DNA from 3 places in the Nonomuraea sp. NPDC050790 genome. Region 3 is predicted to be linked to each of the others. Evidence: riboswitches for the same ligand, from Rfam matches in the RefSeq annotation. Region 3 holds a riboswitch; each other region holds the start of a gene.
What was found. Region 3 has a riboswitch for cobalamin ahead of ACIBEJ_RS43670 (CbtB-domain containing protein). Riboswitches for the same ligand answer to the same signal wherever they lie in the genome.
Positions count from the first base shown of each region.

Region 1 (6,226 bases), on a different contig from region 3:
CCTGCGCAACCCGGACGGTCCCCCGCAGCAGCAGGTCGAGTACAAGCTGCGCCGCTTCGTCAACGACTACGTCGCCCCGCCCAAGACCGCGGCCAAGCTGGACCTGGCGCTGGAGGCGTTCGAGCGCATGCGCGCGGAGATCGCCGCGATGGGCGCCCGCACCCCGCACGAGCTGATGCGCTGCGCCGAGGTGGACTTCATCCGCGACTGCGCGGAGATGGCCGCCCGCGCCTCGCTCACCCGCACCGAGAGCCGCTGGGGCCTCTACCACGACCGCGCCGACCTGCCCGCCCGCGACGACGGCGCGTGGCTGTTCCACCTGAACCTGCGCAGGCGCGCCGACGGCGCCATGGAGTTCCTCAAGCGCCCGGTCGAGCCCTATCTGGTGCCGGTCGAGGAGTTCGCGCCGACCGCCGCCGCCCCCGCCGTCCTGGCCGCGCACTCCTCCGCCCCGGTACGGCAGGCCGCCCCCACGACCACCGCACCCACCGGCGTCGGCCGCCGCTCCCCGCGCATCCTCGAACTCCACCGCCTGGCCGAGGACCAGCCCACCACCGCGCGACTCGCCCCCTACCTGGCCGACCCCGACCCGAAGGTGCGCAGGGCCGCGATCGCCACCCTCACCGAGACCGTTCCCGACGGCACGGGCCCCGCCCTGGCCGCCGCGCTCGCCGACGACCACGGCACGGTACGGCGGGCCGCCGCCACCGGCCTGCGCGAACTCGCCGAGGTGCTCCGCCCGCCCCTCGCCCTGGAGCCGGCGCTGGCCAGTGGCGACCCGTTCGTCCGCGCCACCGCCCTGGACCTGCTGCGGGCGCTGCGCCTCGGCGACCGGACCGTCTTCGCCGCCGCCACCGGCGACGCCGACCACCGGGTGCGCATCGAGGCGGTCCGCGGCCTGATCTCGCTGGACGAGCCCGCTCTGTTGGCCGCGTCCGCGCAGGACCCGTCACGCGAGGTAAGGGTCTGGGTGGCCAAGGGCCTCGGCCTCATCGGCAAGCCCGCCCCCGCCCTGCGAACACTGGCCACCGACCCCGACCCCCTGGTCAGAGCCGCCGCCCTGGAGGCGTGGGGCCTCACCGCGAACCTGGATGCGCGGGCAACCGCCGCGGAGCGGCCGGGGGCCGCAGCGGAGGCGTCGGGCAGTGCTGGTGGCGTGCTGACGGAGGCAGCCGTGTTGGCGGCGGCAGCCGTACCGGCGATGGGTGATGAGCGGTGGGAGGTGCGGGTGGGCGCGGCCCGTGCGCTCGCCGCCGCCGACCCCGCCGACGCGCTGCCCCCGCTCGTGGCGGCGCTGTCGGACGGCAACCTCGACGTGCGCAAGGCGGCCGTGCTGGCGCTGACCCGCTGGGCGGGCACGCCGGAGGCGGGCACGGCATTGGAGACGGCGCTGGACGACCCGGACGCCGACGTGCGCGCCTACGCGCGACGTGCGCTGGCGAGGTAGCGCCGCGTCGCCTGCGCGCGACGGGCACCGGCCGGGTAGCGCCGCCTCCTCATCCGCCCGTAGGTGTCAGCCGGTCGACTCCGGTGAGGCCGACGGCGAGACCACGCTGCCGTCATCGGCGTTGACCTTGACCTTCGCCTTGGCGCCGTCGGCGGTGGTGACGTCGGCCTCCCACACGACCGTGCCGTTGTCGCGGTCCAGGGACAGTTCCTCGATCGTGGCGTCCGGGTACTCGCCCGCGACCTTCTCCGCGGCGTCGGAGTAGCTGATCTTGGCCGCCTCCGCCCTCGCCTTGTGCTTGGCCTTCTCCGCGTCGTCGTCCGCCTCGGCCGACGGGGTGCCGACGACCTTCCACGTCATCGCGTCGACCCGGACCTTGCTCTCGGCGCCGTCCGCGCCGACGACGGTCACCTTCCAGACGCCGTCGTCGGAGTCCAGGCCGGTGACGGTGCCCTCCACCGCGGCCAGCGCGGCCTCGCCCGCCTTCTTGACGCCGTCGGCGCCCGGACTGGCCGAGGCGCTCGGCGAGCCCATGTCACTGGGATCGGCCGGCGGCGTGGCAGGGCTCTGGACGGCGAGCCCCGCCGTGTTCTGGGTGCCCCCGGAACCACAGGCCGTGATCGTGAACAGCGCGGCGGCGGCCGCGGCCGCGCGGATAGCGTGCTTCATTGAATTTTCCCCCATGACGTGCACGCTGCCCGGGATATCTCCTAGGCATTCCCGCAGGTCAGTAGATCATGAACGCGATCCGCAGGGCCGCCAGCGCTCCGGATATGCCACGATAGATCCCGAAATAGGCGACGGCGGAACGAGGAAGCCGGTGTGAATCCGGCGCGGTCCCGCCACTGTGATCGGCGAGCGGACCCCGATGACGCCACTGCCCTCTCCCGAGGGCGGGAAGGCCGGGGCGAGCGTTGACCCGAGAGCCAGGAGACTCACGCGGTCGCCACCTCACGACCTTGGGGCGGATCTCCCCATGAGAGGAACGGTGGACGGCATGCCCTTCCCCGCGAGCCCGCGCGCGCTCGTACCCCTGATCGTCGCCTCGGCCCTGCTGGCCGGCTGCGCGAGCACCCGGAAACCCGCCGCACAGGAGGCGGACCGAGCCCCCGCCGGATTCCCCGTCACGGTCGTGAGCTGCGGCGTCAGCACCACCTACGAACGCCCGCCGCGCCGGGCCGTCGCGCTCAACCAGCACGCCACCGAGATCATGCTCGCGCTCGGGCTGGAGAGGTCGATGGTCGGCACGGCTTACCTTGATGACGCGATCTTGCCCGAGTACAAGGCCGCGTATGACCGGATCGCGGTGCTGGCCAAGGAGTACCCCTCCTTCGAGGCGCTGCTCGCGGCCGAGCCCGACTTCGTCTACGGCGGCTTCGAGAGCGCCTTCGACGCCAAGGAGGGCCGGGGCAGGGACGTGCTGGCCAAGTCCGGGATCGACACCCACGTCAACTCCGAGGAGTGCCCGAAGGGCCCGGTGACCGCGGCCCAGGCCGAGGAGGAGATCCGCGCGATCGGCCGCGTCTTCGGCGTCCCCGGCCGAGCCGAACGGCAGGTCAGCGCCATGCGCACGGTCCTGGACGAGGTCAAGAAGCGGCTCGGCGAGGTGACCCCCGCCAAGGTGTTCGTCTACGACTCCGGCGACAAGACCGCCTTCACCGCCGGCGGCGCCGGCATCGGCAACGAGATGATCAAGCTGGCCGGCGGGACCAACCTCTTCGCCGACCTGCCCAAGGCGTGGGGCAACGTCTCCTTCGAGCAGGTCGCCGAGCGCGCGCCCGAGATCATCGTCATCTACGACTACGGCGACACCACCGTCGAGGCCAAGAAGAGCTTCCTGCTGTCCAGCCCGGCGCTCAAGGACGTGCCCGCGATCAAGAAGCGGCGCTTCGCCGTGCTGCCGCTGTCGTCGGCGGTGCTCGGGGTCCGGGTGCCCGCGGGAGTCGAGGCGCTGGCCAGGCAGATCCATCCGGACCGGTTCGGGTGACGGGGGCGGTGCGGCGGGCGCCGTACCCGCTGGTCCTGCTCGTGCTCGCCGCCGCGCTGCTGCTGGCCGCGACGGCGGGCGTCGCGGCCGGGTCGGTCGCCCTGCCGTTCGGCGAGGTCTGGTCGATCGTGCTGCACCGGCTCCGGTTACCGCTGGGCGAGGCCACCTGGCCGGCCGTTCGCGAGACGATCGTCATGGACGTACGGCTGCCGCGCGTGCTGCTCTGCGCGGTCGTCGGCGCCGGGCTGTCGGTGTGCGGCATGGCGCTGCAGGCGCTGGTGCGCAACCCGCTGGCCGACCCGATGCTGCTCGGCGTCTCCTCCGGCGGCACCGTCGGCGCCGTCGCCGTGATGGTGCTCAACCTGTTGTTCTTCGGCGCGCTGACCCTGCCCCTGGCCGCCTTCGCCGGCGCCCTGCTCGCGCTCTTCCTCGTGTACGGCCTGGCCAGGGCCGGCGGCCGGATGACCACGGTCAGGCTCGTGCTGGCCGGAGTGGCCACGGCGGAGGTGCTGTCGGCCGTGGCCAGCTTCCTCATCGTCACCTCCGACGACCCGCACAAGGCCGACTCGGCGCTGCGCTGGATGCTGGGCGGCCTGGCCGGCACCACCTGGGACCTGCTCTGGGTCCCCGCCGGCGCGGTGCTGGCCGGCACTGTGGTGCTGCTGGGCGTCAGCCGTCCGCTGAACCTGCTGCTGGCGGGGGAGGAGGCCGCCGCCTCGCTCGGACTCGACGTGCACCGCTTCCGCGGCGCGATGTTCGTGCTGGTGGCGCTGATGATCGGGGCGATCGTCGCGGTCAGCGGCTCGATCGGGTTCGTCGGGCTGATGCTGCCGCACGTGGTCAGGCTGCTGGTCGGCGCCGACCATCGGCGGGCGCTGCCGGCCGTGGCGCTCATGGGCGCGGCCTTCCTGATCGCCGCCGACCTCGCCGCCCGCAGCCTCATCGCCCCCGAGGAGATCCCGATCGGCATCCTGACCGCGGTGACCGGCGGGCCGTTCTTCCTGTGGCTCATGCGGAGAAAGGCGGCGCGATGAAGCCGGGTGAGCTGCGCGCCGAGGGCGTGAGCGTCGTCGTCGGCGGGCGGGCCCTGGTCAGCGAGGTCACACTGGCCGCCGCGCCGGGCGAGGTCGTCGCGCTCGTGGGGCCGAACGGCGCGGGCAAGTCCACGCTGCTGCGCACCTTCTACCGGGCCACGCGGCCCACCTCGGGGCGGGTGCTCCTGGACGGCGAGGACGTCTGGCGCATGCCGGGCAGGCGGCTGGCGCGCACGCTGGCCGCCGTCCTGCAGGAGGCGCCGGGCTCCTTCGAGCTGACCGTGCGCGACGTGGTGGCGATGGCGCGCACGCCGTACAAGCGGCCCTTCGAGGGCGACGACGAGAACGACCGCGGCGTCGTGCGGCGGGCGCTGGCGGAGCTGGACGTCGCCGACCTGGCCGAGGCCCCCTTCGACCGGCTGTCGGGAGGGGAGAAGCAGCGCGTCCTGATCGCCCGCGCGCTCGCCCAGCAGCCGGGCACGATGATCCTCGACGAGCCCACCAACCACCTCGACCTGCGCCACCAGCTCGACGCCCTGCGGCTGGTGCGGCGGCTGGGCGTGACCGCCGTCGTCGCGCTGCACGACCTCAACCTCGCCGCCGCCTTCTGCGCGCGCATCTGCGTGATGGACGGCGGGCGGCTCGTCGCCGACGGCCCGCCCGCCGAGGTGCTCACCGAGGACCTGCTGGCCGAGGTCTACCGGGTCTCGGCCGAGGTACGCCCACACCCGCGCACCGGAGTGCCGCAGGTCAGCGTGGCCGGCGACTAGGTGAGCAGGGCCCGCGCCCGGGACGCCAGCGAGGTCATGCCGGCGGCGAGCGCGCTGCGCAGCACCTGGTCCACCAGGGGCGCCGCCTCGCGCGGGCGGCCGTCCAGGACCAGCGCCCTGGCCCGGTCGTAGCGGAGCCTGGCGAGCTGCGGCTGCACGCCGTCGGTGAACTCCTGCGCCGTCCGCAGCCGGCTCAGGGCCAGGTCGTGCTGTCCGGCGACCATCGCCGCCACCGCGCCGAACCGGGCCGCCGGGCCCATGAGCACCGTCGGCCACCCGGCCAGCGCGACCTCCCGCTCGTGCGGTGTGAACAGCTCCGACACCCGCGCGGCCAGCGCGGTCAGCTCGCCGCCGCCCACGCCCGCCTCGTGCAGGTTCCCGCACGTCTCGGCCAGCAGGCTCAGCGTCGGCACCCGCCAGCCGTGCGGCGGGAACGCCGCGAACCCCCGGGTGTCGTCGGCCAGTTGCGTGAGGCCGTCCATGGCCTCGTCCGAGCGGCCGGTCTCGGCATGGGCCAGCACCAGCGCGGCCCGCCAGATCGGGAAGTAGCCGTGCTGCTCCACCCGTCCGGCCAGGTCGGAGCGGAGCAGGACCTCAAGCTCGCCGCGCTCGCGCAGCAGCCAGTAGACCTGGCCGTCCCAGGTCTGGCGGAGCGTGCCCGCGGGCAGCACCCTGGCCTCCTCCAGTTCCTTGACCGAGCGCTCCGCCTCGCCGAACAACCGGGCCGCCGCCTCGTCGTAGCGTCCGCGCCACAGGTCGAGCAGCGTGTCGAGGGTCGTCTGCAGCCATTCCCCCAGCACCCGCGGATGGTCGGCGATCTGCCTGCCGTGCCTGTCCACCAGGGCGGCGGCGGCCTGCACCTTGCCGAGCCGCATCTGGTCGATGGCCAGCGCCACCAGGGCCTCACTGTGGAAGTAGGCCGAGCCCGCGCGCAGGCCCGCGTCGTGCAGGGCCTTGGAGATGCCCAGCAGCTCGGCCGGCGGTGCGA
Region 1 is NZ_JBITGF010000001.1:17,881-24,106, forward strand. It holds gene ACIBEJ_RS00100 (fumarate reductase/succinate dehydrogenase flavoprotein subunit) at 1-1,447, shown strand, start outside; gene ACIBEJ_RS00105 (PepSY domain-containing protein) at 1,514-2,116, opposite strand; cobalamin riboswitch at 2,255-2,384, shown strand; gene ACIBEJ_RS00110 (ABC transporter substrate-binding protein) at 2,424-3,434, shown strand; gene ACIBEJ_RS00115 (FecCD family ABC transporter permease) at 3,431-4,468, shown strand; gene ACIBEJ_RS00120 (ABC transporter ATP-binding protein) at 4,465-5,238, shown strand; gene ACIBEJ_RS00125 (AAA family ATPase) at 5,235-6,226, opposite strand, start outside.
Region 1: another riboswitch for cobalamin. It lies ahead of ACIBEJ_RS00110 (ABC transporter substrate-binding protein); the one in region 3 lies ahead of ACIBEJ_RS43670 (CbtB-domain containing protein).

Region 2 (6,226 bases), on a different contig from region 3:
CCTATGGTGCCGGAGATCTCAGAAGGACTCGTCGAAGGACACGTTGCCCTCGACCGCGACCTGGTAGGCCGACACCCTGCGCTCGAAGAAGTTGGCCAGTTCCTGGACGTCCTGAAGCTCCATGAACGCGAAGGGGTTGGCGGTGCCGTACCTCTTGTTCAGGCCGAGCCTGGTCAGGCGCTGGTCGGCCACGTACTCCAGGTACTCGCGCATGTGCTCGACGTTCATGCCGCCGACGCCGTCGCCGCACAGGTCGCGGGCGAAGGCCAGTTCCGCCGCGACCGCCTCCTCGATCATCCGGGTGACCTGCTCGCCCAGCTTGTCGTCGAACAGGTCCGGCTCCTCGGCGCGTACGGTGTCCACGACGCTGAAGGCGAACTCCATGTGCATCGACTCGTCGCGGAAGACCCAGTTGGTGCCGGTGGCCAGGCCGCCGAGCAGGCCGCGGGAGCGGAACCAGTACACGTAGGCGAAGGCGCCGTAGAAGAACAATCCCTCGATGCAGGCGGCGAAGCAGATGAGGTTGAGCAGGAAGGTCCGCCGGTCCTCGCGCGTCTCCAGCCGCTGCAGGTCCGACAGCGAGTCGATCCAGCGGAAGCAGAACTCGGCCTTGTCGCGGATGGAGGGGATGTTGTCCACCGCGGCGAACGCCTTGACCCGCTCGTCCTGGTCGGGCAGATAGGTGTCGAGCAGCGTCAGGTAGAACTGCACGTGCACCGCCTCCTCGAAGAGCTGCCTCGACAGGTAGAGGCGCGCCTCGGGGGCGTTGACGTGCTGGTACAGGTTGAGGACCAGGTTGTTGGCCACGATGGAGTCGCCGGTGGCGAAGAACGCGACCAGGCGGTTGATCAGGTGGCGTTCCTGCGGCGACATCTTGGCCAGGTCGGCCAGGTCGGAGTGCAGGTCCACCTCCTCGACCGTCCACGTGTTGCGGATGGCCGCCCGGTAGCGCTCGTAGAACTCGGGGTAGCGCATCGGTCGGAGCGTCAGGTCCATTCCGGGATCAAGCAACATTACTGGCCCTCCTTCGTCGGTCCAGCAATGCTTTTCATGCTGTGTCTAATGGTTCCTTCGCTTCGCTCAGTCACTGGCACGCCTCGCAGTACTCGGGGTTCTCCAGGGAGCACGCGACGGCTTCCTGGACGGGGGTGTTCTGGACGGTGGTCTGCGCGATCCGGGTGGCCGGACGCGAGCGCAGGTAGTAGGTGGTCTTGATGCCCTGCTTCCAGGCGTAGGCGTACATCGAGGAGAGCTTGCCGATGGTCGGCGTGGCCATGAACAGGTTCAGCGACTGCGACTGGTCGATGTACGGCGTGCGCGCCGCCGCCAGGTCGACCAGCGCCTTCTGCGGCAGCTCCCAGGCGGTCCGGTAGAGCACCTTCAGCTCGTCGGGAATGCCGGGGATGTCCTGGACGGAGCCGTCAGCCCGCTTGATGGCGTCGCGCATGTCCTGCGTCCACAGCCCGCGCTCCTGAAGGTCACGCACCAGGTAGCGGTTGACCTGCAAGAACTCGCCCGACAGCGTCTCACGCTTGAACACGTTGGACACCTGCGGCTCGATGCACTCGTAGCACCCGGCGATCGAGGCGATCGTCGCCGTCGGCGCGATGGCGATCATGAGCGAGTTCCGCAGCCCGGTCTCGGCGATCCTGGCGCGCAGCGCGTCCCACCGCGCGGAGGAGCCGACGCCGTAGTGGTCGGGGTGCAGCACGCCCTGGGCGGCGCGGGTGTCGTCGTAGGACGGGTGCCGCCCGCGCTCGGCGGCCAGGTCGGCGGAGGTGGCGTAGGCGGCGAGGGCGATCTCCTCGGCGATCCGGGTCGACAGCGCCAGCGCCTCGGGCGAGTCGAACGGCAGCCGCAGCGCGAAGAACACGTCGGCCAGCCCCATGACGCCGAGCCCGATCGGCCGCCAGCGCAGGTTCGCCCTCTCGGCCTCGGGAGTCGGGTAGAAGCCCAGGTCGATGGTGCGATCGAGGAAGCGTACGGCGGTGCGCACGGTGCCGGCCAGCCGCTCCCAGTCCAGCCCGGCGGGGGTGAGGTGGGCGGCCAGGTTGACCGAGCCGAGGTTGCAGACCGCGGTCTCCCCGTCGCTGGTCACCTCCAGGATCTCGGTGCACAGGTTCGACAGGTGGATGACGTTCTCCGGCCTGGCCGTCTGGTTGGAGACGCGGTTGGCGGCGTCCTTGAAGGTCATCCAGCCGTTTCCGGTCTGGGCCAGCGTGCGCATCATCCGGCCGTAGAGGGTGCGGGCGGGGAGCCGGCGCGTGTACAGGCCCTGCGCCTCGGCGGCGCGGTAGGCGGTGTCGAAGGCGTCGCCGTACAGGTCGGTGAGATGCGGGACGGTCTTCGGGTCGAACAGCGACCACACGCCGTCGGACTCCACGCGGCGCATGAACTCGTCCGGCACCCAGTTGGCCAGGTTCAGGTTGTGGGTACGGCGGGCGTCCTCGCCGGTGTTGTCGCGAAGCTCCAGGAACTCCTCGATGTCGGCGTGCCAGGTCTCCAGGTAGACGCAGGCCGCGCCCTTGCGCCGGCCGCCCTGGTTGACGGCGGCCACGGAGGAGTCCAGCGTGCGCAGCCACGGCACGATGCCGTTGGAGTGCCCGTTGGTGCCCTTGATGAGCGATCCGCGCGAGCGGACCCGGGTCCAGGAGATGCCGATGCCGCCGGCGTACTTGGACAGGCGGGCCACCTGGCCGTAGCGGTCGTAGATCGACTCGAGCTCGTCACGCGGCGAGTCCAGCAGGAAGCAGGAGGAGAGCTGCGGGCGGCGCGCGCCCGAGTTGAACAACGTGGGCGAGGAGGGCAGGTAGGACAAGGTGGACATCAGCGCGTAGAGCTCGGCGGCCTCCTCGGCCGTCTCGGACAGGCCGCAGGCGACGCGGAGCATGAAGTGCTGCGGGCGCTCCAGCACCTTGCGGGTCTCGGGGTGGCGCAGCAGGTAGCGGTCGTAGACCGTGCGCAGGCCGAAGTACTCGAAGCGCTCGTCGGCCTCGGCGTCGATGAGATCATCCAGCTTTTCACGATTTTTCTGGACAAAGTCGGCGAGGGCGTCCTGGATGAGACCGGCCGCGTGCGTGGCGGCGATCGAGTCGGCGAACGAGCGGACCCCTTGGCCCGCCGCCTCCTCGGCGATCTCCTCGGCCAGCAGCCGCGCGGCGATCCGGGAGTTGGCCGGGTCGGCGATCACGCGCGCCGCCGCCTCCTCGATGGCCAGCCGCCGATCCATCTCAACGATCTGCGTCACGTGCAACACTCCTCGCGAGCGAGCTATCCCCCTGCGAGAGGGCACGCGAGAGCGCACGCGGCAAAGTACGGAGATCCCCCGGCCGCGCAGCCCCCGGGCCCTCCCTCGAGGCCCAATGGACGGACAACCGCTGGCAGGTCTTCGGGCTCGCGGGCGTCTCAACGCGTGAGTCCTACTGGCCGTCGCTTCCCGGACCCGGAGGTCCAGTGCTCATGACGGCGGTCGTTCCCGCTTACCGCTGCGGGGCAGCCCTGGAATCGCACCAGGTTCCCTTTTGCTCCGCCTCCTGGGAGGCGAACCAGCGACAGTGCAGGATCCTACATCTAGTGGCCGATCCCGCAACTATCCCCGGTATGTTGTGCTCGGCGTGTCGAGCATGCCCAGTTCGCGGAGTACTTTCCGGGTGCGGGCGGACTCGGTGGCCAGCCAGGTGGCGAAGTCGTCGCCGGCGAGCGGGATGGCCTCCCAGCCGCCGTCGCGGCAGGCCTCGTGCCAGGGGGCCGACCGGGTCGCGTCCTCCATCATGCGGACGGCGGCGCCCCGCCGTTCACCGTCCATGGCGGCGGGCCCGACCACCGCGCACCAGTCGGCGAAGTCGACCCGCACCCCGCACTCCAGGAGGGTGGGCGCCTCGACGCCGGGAACCCGGGCGGCGGAGGAGACGGCCAGCGGCCGGATCCTGCCGGACTCGAGCCTGGCCCGCCAGTCGCGCAGCCGCCCGGTGGCCGCGGCGACCTTGCCGCCCTGCATGGCCGCCGCCACCTCCTGGGCGCCCGGGTAGCCGGTGTAGTCGATCTTCCTGACGTCCACGCCGAGCCCCTGCGCGATCAGCCCGAACAGCAGGTGGTCGGGCTCGCCCAGCGGCCCGCCGGCCAGGTAGGTGCGCTCCGGCTGGGCCAGCAGGTGGGCGGCGAAGGCGTCGAAGTCCTTCAGCCGCGAGTTGGCCGGCACGACCAGCACCTCGACGTTGCCGGTGAGCCTGGCCAGCGGCGTGGTGGCCACGTGCATGGGACGCTGGTCGTTCATCTCGGCGGCGGCCAGGGCGGGCAGGCCGGTCACGGTGACGTTGGTCGCCGCGCCGGCGCCGGTGGCGGGGTAGCCGGTCCTGCGCAGGGTGCGGTAGAGCGCCTGGGCGACCGAGGCCCATCGCTCGCCGCCGGGGACGACGCCGAAGGGGCCGAGGACGTTCGCGCCGCCGCCCGAGGTCGCGCAACCGGCGGCACAGGCGGCCAGGCCGAGCCCGAGTGCGAAGAAACGCCGACGTCGCATGATGCCCCTCCCCGTGCCGCCGAAAGACCTCCCATTACATGAGGTTATTGGCAGATCACACGGTGTTACACATCGGGGGGCACTCTTCACGAATCATCGGCGGGCAGCGCGAACATCCTGATGAAGAGCGGGCGGGAGTCCGGGGGCGCGTCCGAGGCGCGATGGCTGTACTTGAACAGCAGCGCGATGTACTCCTCGTGGAAGGCGTCGAGATCCTCCTTGGTCATCCGGCCGAACCCCCGCGAGGCCTTGGTCCAGTCGGGATCGCGCCGGTAGGCGTCGGGGAAGCGCTCCATCAGCGCGCGGTCCTCGTCCATCCCGATGCGGTAGAACTCCTCCAGCACCGCGCGGCTCTCCGGCGCGACGTCGCGGAAGTTCGGGGTGCGGATGTCGCGCGGCGTCTCGGCCTTGCGCCACCAGCGTTCGCGGCCGGTCGAGCGCTCGGGGATCTCTTCGATGAAGCCGTACTTCTCCAGTTGGCGCAGGTGATAGCTGGTGGTGCCGGTCTTGGCACCGAGCAGTTCGCCGAGCGTGGTGGAGGTGGCGGGGCCGTGCACGTTGAGGTGCGACAGCATGCGCCGGCGCATCGGATGGGCCAGTGCCTTCAGGCGATCGTGGTCGTCGATGACCAGCGGCGCCTCTTGCTCATCCTTCATGAGGAGAGAGCTTAGTCCTGCCGGATGATTTCTGCAGACATCTCTTTGCCGAGAACTCTCTGCAGAGTAGCGTCGGCCTCATGAAGAAGTTGTTGATCATGTTGTTCGCGCTCGTCTGCGCGCTCCTCCCGGCCGCCCCCGCGCTCGCCGCCGACGGCCTGACCGTCACCGAGGTCTCCTTCCGCGGCAGCGGCGGGCTCCAGCTCCACGGGAGCGTGCTGGTCCCCTCCGGCGCCCGCGGGCCGCTGCCCGGCCTGGTGCTCGTCCACGGCTCCGGCGGCGGCACCCCGCGGACCAAGCTCATGACCGAGGCCGAGTCCTTCGCCCGCCAGGGCCTGGCGGTGCTGGTCTACGACAAGCGCTCCGAGGGCTACTCGATGACCCGGCGCGACTACGGCCAGCTCGCCGGCGACGCGCTCGGCGCGCACGCGGCGCTGCGCGCGTTCGAGGGCGTCGACCGGGACGCCGTGGGCATCTGGGGGCTGAGCGAGGGCGGCTGGGTGGCCCCGCTGGCCGCCTCGCGCTCCAAGGACGTCGCGTTCGTGGTGATGGTCGGCGGCAACGCGATGGAGCCGCTGCGCCAGCAGACCTGGGCGGTCGCCGCCGGGCTGCGCAACGCCGGCGTACGCGGCCCGGTGCCCGACCGCGGCGTGCCCGCCGCCTACCGGCTGCTGGCCGGCGCGGGACAGTTCCCGATGCCCTGGCACGACGCGCAGGCCGTACTGTCCAGGGTCACCCAGCCCGTGCTCGGCATCTGGGGCGCCCACGACCTGCTCACCCCGCCTCGGGAGACCCCCGCCCTGCTGGCCGAGGGCCTGGCCCACGAGCACTACACGCTGCGCTACTTCGCCGGCGCCGACCACGCCGCCCATCTCACGCCCGACCGCGGCGTCACCCGCTCCCCCGAGCTCGCCCCCGGCTACGCCGAGGCCGTCGGAACCTGGGTGAAGCGCGTCGCCGCGGGCGAGCTGCCCAGCGCGGAGAGCGTGGGCGAGCTGCCCGCCCAGGCCTCGACGACGGTCGCGGTCCCGGCGCCCGCCTGGTGGGAGTCGGC
Region 2 is NZ_JBITGF010000002.1:1,209,537-1,215,762, reverse strand. It holds gene ACIBEJ_RS14040 (ribonucleotide-diphosphate reductase subunit beta) at 19-975, opposite strand; gene ACIBEJ_RS14035 (ribonucleoside-diphosphate reductase subunit alpha) at 1,085-3,247, opposite strand; cobalamin riboswitch at 3,362-3,565, opposite strand; gene ACIBEJ_RS14030 (Bug family tripartite tricarboxylate transporter substrate binding protein) at 3,590-4,516, opposite strand; gene ACIBEJ_RS14025 (ArsR/SmtB family transcription factor) at 4,603-5,172, opposite strand; gene ACIBEJ_RS14020 (alpha/beta hydrolase) at 5,253-6,226, shown strand, end outside.
Region 2: another riboswitch for cobalamin. It lies ahead of ACIBEJ_RS14035 (ribonucleoside-diphosphate reductase subunit alpha); the one in region 3 lies ahead of ACIBEJ_RS43670 (CbtB-domain containing protein).

Region 3 (6,226 bases):
CCCGGCGGCGTTCCTACTCGGGCTCTCCGGCTGAGCCCCACACCTTGGGGTTCTCCTCCGGCTCCGGCAGCCTGGAAAGGAGGTCGGCGATGCTCTCCCAGTTGGCGAACCGGACGAGGTCGCCCATGAGGCGCAGCCGTTCGGCGAGCTGCTCGTGGGCCTCGTCCAGGTTGTGCAGGCCCTTGGCAATCTGGTCGGTGTGGGCCTCGTAGCCTCGGCCGCCGCCCTCGCCCTTGAAGAACAGGACGCCCTCGCGGGTGCCGCCCCAGAACGCGCCGATGGCGTTCAGCTCCGCCCTGGCCCGCTGGACGTGCTCGTCCAGGTCCAGGCGCTCGTTGTCGTAGGACCGCGCGGCGGTGCGCAGCCTGTTGCGGCCGATGTCCATGGTCACCCCGCGGGTTTGTGCGCCATCGTGAAGTAGAGGAGCATCCGGCCCAGCGTTTCCTTCCAGGTCGGGACGAGGTCCTCGCCGCCCTGGCCGTTCATGGCGTCGTAGCTGGGGCCGTAGCCGACGGAGCCGCCGGCCATGCGGCCGATGAAGTACTGCAGGTCGAGGTTCTTGGTCATCGCCCTGGCCGCGGGCATGGCCGCGTCGAAGGCGCCGTAGAAGGCCACCGAGGCGGCGAACTCCTTGAGCGCCTGCCGGGCGTTGTCGCTCAGCGAGCCGGGGTCCTCGCCGCGCGCCGCCTTGACCCCGGCGACCACGCTCACGTCGCCGAGGGCGAAGAAGGCGCTGCCGATCGAGTACTCGGTCATCTTGGCCAGCACGATCCGCGCGATCGCGTGCTCCAGGAGCTTCGACAGCAGCTTCGCCTGCGCCCTGCGCATGAGGAACTGCGTGATCTGGTACGCCGCCCCCGCCTGCCACGGGAACGTGGTGATGAAGATGAAGCTGGCGAGGTTGGCCAGGGCCATCGTCCAGTAGGCGTGCTGCGCGGTCTCGACCAGTTCGGCGAACTCCTCGCACGCCTCGGCGTTCGCCCGGCAGGCGGCGGCCAGCTTGCCGGGGTAGCCGTTGGCCTGCGGGATCGGGTAGAGGCCCGTGGTGACGGTCCGCTTGAACCCGTCGATCCCCTCGCCGCTGTTGTTGCGCCAGACCGACTCCGCGGCGGGGTAGGTGTTGCCTGGGCTCTGCTCCACGCGTTCGGCCAGCCGTACCCAGGTGTCGCGGGCCTGGCGGGCGCGGCCGGGGTCGCCGTCGGGGTAGTCGACCGCGAGCATCTGGAAGACGAAGGCGGTGATGCCGAGGGCGCCGAAGCCGTAGATGGAGGCGCGAGTCGGGTTGATCTTCATCGCAGCACGTCGGGGGTGAACGGCTCGGCGAGCGCCCGGGCCTGGTAGCCGGCGTCGCGGGCAGCCGCGGCGGCGGCCTGGAGCACGGCGGCGGCCAGTTCGTCGGAGCCGAGGCGCATGGCGCGGGGGTCGATGGTGAGCCCGGCCAGCGCGCCGGTCATGGTGGCCTCGGCGACGACGCGCCCCTCGGCGGCCTCACCCCGGCCGCGTACCTGCTCGATCTCTTGCTGGAGTCCCTGAAGTCGGGCGATCTCCCCGTGGAACTCGGCGAACATCCGGTCCAGCTCGTCTGTCATTCAGCCCAACGTAGATCGTCACGATCGCAATGGCAACTGAACTAGTAGGTAAAGCGTTTCACCTCTGAAGATCACATGGCTGTTGACGGGAACGGGAGGAAAGGATACGTTCCGGTAGATTTCACGGCTATCAGGGGAAATCCGGTGAGATGCCGGTGCGGACGCGCCACTGTATCCGGGACGTAGATCCCGGGAGCCAGGTCGCCTGACGGCCGTGACCTCACCTGTTGGGACGCGTCATCCCTGAGGAGGCCATTGATGAGCGGTGGGACCACTTCCACGTCCATACCCTTTCCCCGGTTGCGACCCTGGCTGCTGACCGTGCCCCTGTTCCTGTTGGTGGCCTATCTGGTGCTGATGGACAACGGCGCGGTCTCGCAGACCGGGACCTTCCTGCACGAGCTGATGCACGACGGGCGGCACCTGCTCGGCGTGCCCTGCCACTAGGGCCGGGCAGCACCATGGTGCGCACCTTTGTGGTCAGAGGGCTGCTCCTGGGCCTGCTGGCCGGACTGATCGCGGGCGCCTTCGCCTTCGTGGCGGGGGAGCCCCACGTGGACAGCGCGATCGCCCTGGAGGAGGCCGCCGCGGCGGCCCAGCCGGCGCCCGCCGACGATCATCATGACGGGGAGGCCGAGGTCAGCAGGCCGGCGCAGAAGGCCGGGCTGTTCCTCGCGACGGGCCTTTACGGCCTGGCCGTCGGCGGCGTCTTCGGCCTGGTCCTGGCCGGCCTGCGCGGCCGGGTCGGCCCCAGGTCGGACCCGGCCCTCGCGCTGGCGGCGGCGGGCACGGCCTACCTGGCGATCGTCCTGCTGCCGTTCCTGAAATATCCCGCCAACCCGCCCGCCGTCGGCGACCCCCACACGATCGGCAGCCGCACGCTCCTCTACGTGGTCATGCTGCTGGTCGGCCTGGCCGCCGTCGCCGTCGCGGTCGCCGGCGGCCGCAGGGCCGGCGGCGGACCGTGGGCGCGCTGGAGCGTCACCGTGGTGAGCTTCCTGGTGCCGGTGGTCGCCGCCTTCCTGCTGCTGCCGCGTGTCGACGAGGTGCCCGAGGGCTTTCCGGCCACGTTGCTGTGGGAGTTCCGGCTCGCGTCGCTGGGGACGCAGCTCGTGTTCTGGGCGGCGTTCGGCGTCCTGTTCGCGTGGGCGGGCGAGCGTGCCGCCCGCCGTGCCTCCGCCGCCGTTCCAGCCGCCGCGCCGAGCTGAGCGGAGTGCTTTTCGTACGGCATGCCAGCACCCCTGGCATGCGGACAGCCTGCTTCCCGGCACCGGAACAGGCCGACCCCGCCAGCCTGGCCAAGGCCGCCCTCCTGGCCGGAACCCCCGACCTGGCCAGAACCGCCTCGTTCGCGGGCCCCGGCCACCCGGAGCCCGGCCCTTCGGGATCCGGCCACCGTGGGCCCGGCCACCCGGGATTTGGCCACCCGGAGCCCGGCCATGCGGGACCTGGCCACCCGGGGCTCGGCCACCCGGGATCCGGCTCGGGGCTTGGGGAGATGATGACGGCGGGGCAGGCGGGGGCGGCGTTCGTCGCGCCGTCCGTGGCCGCGTTGCAGACCGCCTCGGCCATGGGGCTGGCGCCGATCGTGGTCGACGCGCTGGCCGAGGCGGATCACGGGCGGTGGAGCGGCCTGCCGTACACGCGGGTGGCCCAGGACGAGCCGGACGCGCTCGCGAGCTGGCTCGCCGACCCCGGCGCGGCGCCCCACGGCGGCGAGAGCCTCGACACGATGACGGCGCGCGTCGCGGGGTGGCTCGACGAGACGCGGGCCAGGTTCGACGGGCGGCGCGGGCGGCCGTTCCTCGTCATCTGCGACGCCGGTGCGATCCGCGCCGCGCTCGGGCACGCGCTCGGACTGCAACCGCCGCACGCCGTCCGCTTCGACCTCGCGCCACTGTCCACGACCGAGCTGGCCGCCACGCGCGGCGGCTGGCGGGTCGCCCACGTCAACCGGGACGCCCTCGAACATCGGAAGGTCACCTCTTGATCGCCACCTACCCGTTCAGCGCCGTCGTCGGGCTCGACGACCTGAAGCTGGCGCTGGTGCTCAACGCCGTCTCGCCCCGGGTGGGCGGCGTGCTCGTCCGCGGGGAGAAGGGCACCGCGAAGTCGACGATCGTCCGCGCGCTGGCGGCCCAGTTGCCGTCGGTGGACGTGGTGGAGGGCTGCCGGTTCGCCTGCGACCCGGCCGCGCCCGACCCCGACTGCCCCGACGGGCCGCACGACCCGGGCGAACGACGTCACCGACGGCCCGCCGCGCTCGTCGAACTGCCGGTCGGCGCCTCCGAGGACCGCCTCGTCGGCTCCCTCGACGTGGAACGCGCGCTGACCGAGGGCGTGAAGGCGTTCGAGCCGGGTCTGCTGGCGGGCGCGCACCGCGGCGTGCTGTACGTGGACGAGGTCAACCTCCTGCACGACCACCTCGTGGACCTGCTGCTCGACGCCGCCGCGCTCGGCACCTGCTACGTCGAGCGCGAGGGTGTCTCGGTACGGCACGCCGCCCGCTTCCTCCTGGTCGGCACCATGAACCCGGAAGAAGGCGAGCTGCGCCCCCAGCTCCTCGACCGGTTCGGGCTGACGGTCGAGGTGAAGGCGTCGCGCGACCCCGACGAGCGGGCCGAGGTGGTACGGCGGCGCATGGCCTACGACGCCTCGCCCGAGGAGTTCGTGGCCAGGTGGACCGTCCAGGAGGCCGCGCTCGGCGAGCGGATCCTGCGGGCCAGGGCGCTGCTGGGCGGGGTCGTGCTGCCCGACGCGCGGCTGCGGCAGATCGCGGCGGTGTGCGCGGGCTTCGAGGTGGACGGGCTCCGCGCCGACCTGGTCACGGCCAACGCGGCGATGGCGCACGCGGCGTGGCAGGGGCGGGACCGGGTGACGGAGGAGGACGTCCGGGTGGCGGCGCGGCTGTCGCTGCCACACCGGCGGCGCAGGGACCCGTTCGACGCGCCGGGGCTGGACGAGGACCTGCTGGAGGACCTCCTTGACCGCCACCGAGGCGACGACGACCCGGACGACACCCCACCCGACGGCCCCGGCGCCCCACCCGACCGGGGAGATCCCGGCCCCGACTCCCATCCCGACCAGGGAGAGGCCGGACAGGAGTCCCAGGAGGGCGGGCCAGGTCAGAACTCCCAGCCTGGCCGGGGGGAGGCGGGACACAACCCTCCGCCCGGCCAAGAGGGGGGCGGGCACGACTCCCACGGCGGCCAGGAGGGCGGGCCAGGGCAGGACTCCCAGCCTGACCGGGGGGAGGCGGGCTTGGGCCATGGGGTGGTGGCTCAGGTCGGGGCGCCTTATCGGGTGCCGGTGTTGAAGGTGCCGGGGCTTGGGGCGGGGGCGTCGGGGCGGCGGTCGCGGGCGCGTACGCCGCGTGGCAGGGCGACCGGGGCGCGGGTGCCGCACGGCAGGGTGCGGGATCTGCACCTGCCCGCGACCCTGCTGGCGGCGGCGCCGTACCAGAAGGAGCGGGGGCGGCGCGGGCCCGGACTGCTGCTGCGCGGCGGCGACCTGCGCGAGGTCGTGCGGGAGGGCAGGGAGAGCAACCTGGTGCTGTTCGTGGTGGACGCCAGCGGCTCGATGGCCGCGCGCAGGCGGATGACCGCGGTGAAGACGGCGGTGCTCAGCCTGCTGCTCGACGCCTACCAGCGGCGGGACAAGGTCGGGCTGGTGACGTTCAGGGGGAGAGGGGCGGAGGTGGCGTTGCCGCCGACGTCGTCGGTGGAGGCGGGCGCGGCGCGGCTGCGGTCGTTGCCGACCGGGGGGCGTACGCCGCTGGCCGAGGGGCTGGCCAGGGCGGCGGAGGTGCTGCGGGTGGAGCGGCTGCGCGATCCCGACCGGCGTCCGCTGGTCGTGGTGGTGACCGACGGGCGGGCGACGGCGGGCGGTGACGTGGACGCCGCGGCCGGGCTGCTGAGGGGCGTGGCGTGCGTGGTCGTCGACTGCGAGAGCGGCCCGGTCCGCCTTGGCCTCGCGGTACGGCTGGCGGCCCGCCTGGCCGCCGAGGTGGTCCCGCTGGACGAGCTGTCCGACCTGGGAACGGTGGTCCGCGAGCACAGGAAGGCGAGCTGAGATGCCGCAGGGCAGGCCGAACGTCGTGCCGGAGGACGGGCTGACCACGCGCCAGCGGCGTACCCGGCCGCTGCTGATGGTGCACACGGGACCGGGCAAGGGGAAGTCCACGGCGGCGTTCGGGATGGCGCTGCGGGCGTGGAACCAGGGCTGGCCGATCGGGGTGTTCCAGTTCGTGAAGTCGGCCAAGTGGCGCATCGGCGAGGAGCGGGCGCTGCGGGTGCTGGGCGAGTCGGGCGAGGGCGGCACGGTGAGCTGGCACAAGATGGGCGAGGGCTGGTCGTGGATCCAGCGTCCCGGCACCGAGGAGGACCACGCCGCCGACGCCCGCGAGGGCTGGGAGCAGATCAAGCGCGACCTGGCCGCCGAGTCCTACCGCTTCTACGTGCTGGACGAGTTCACGTACCCGCTGAAGTGGGGCTGGCTGGACCTGGACGACGTGCTCGCCGCGCTGGCGGGACGGCCGGGCAACCAGCACGTGGTCATCACCGGAAGGGACGCGCCGGAACGGCTGCTGGAGGCGGCCGACCTGGTCACGGAGATGGGCAAGGTTCGCCATCCCATGG
Region 3 is NZ_JBITGF010000011.1:258,345-264,570, forward strand. It holds gene ACIBEJ_RS43650 (hypothetical protein) at 1-34, shown strand, start outside; gene ACIBEJ_RS43655 (hypothetical protein) at 14-391, opposite strand; gene ACIBEJ_RS43660 (hypothetical protein) at 388-1,293, opposite strand; gene ACIBEJ_RS43665 (YbaB/EbfC family nucleoid-associated protein) at 1,290-1,589, opposite strand; cobalamin riboswitch at 1,680-1,817, shown strand; gene ACIBEJ_RS43670 (CbtB-domain containing protein) at 1,890-2,036, shown strand; gene ACIBEJ_RS43675 (CbtA family protein) at 2,051-2,797, shown strand; gene ACIBEJ_RS43680 (histidine phosphatase family protein) at 2,836-3,579, shown strand; gene ACIBEJ_RS43685 (putative cobaltochelatase) at 3,576-5,660, shown strand; gene cobO (cob(I)yrinic acid a,c-diamide adenosyltransferase) at 5,662-6,226, shown strand, end outside.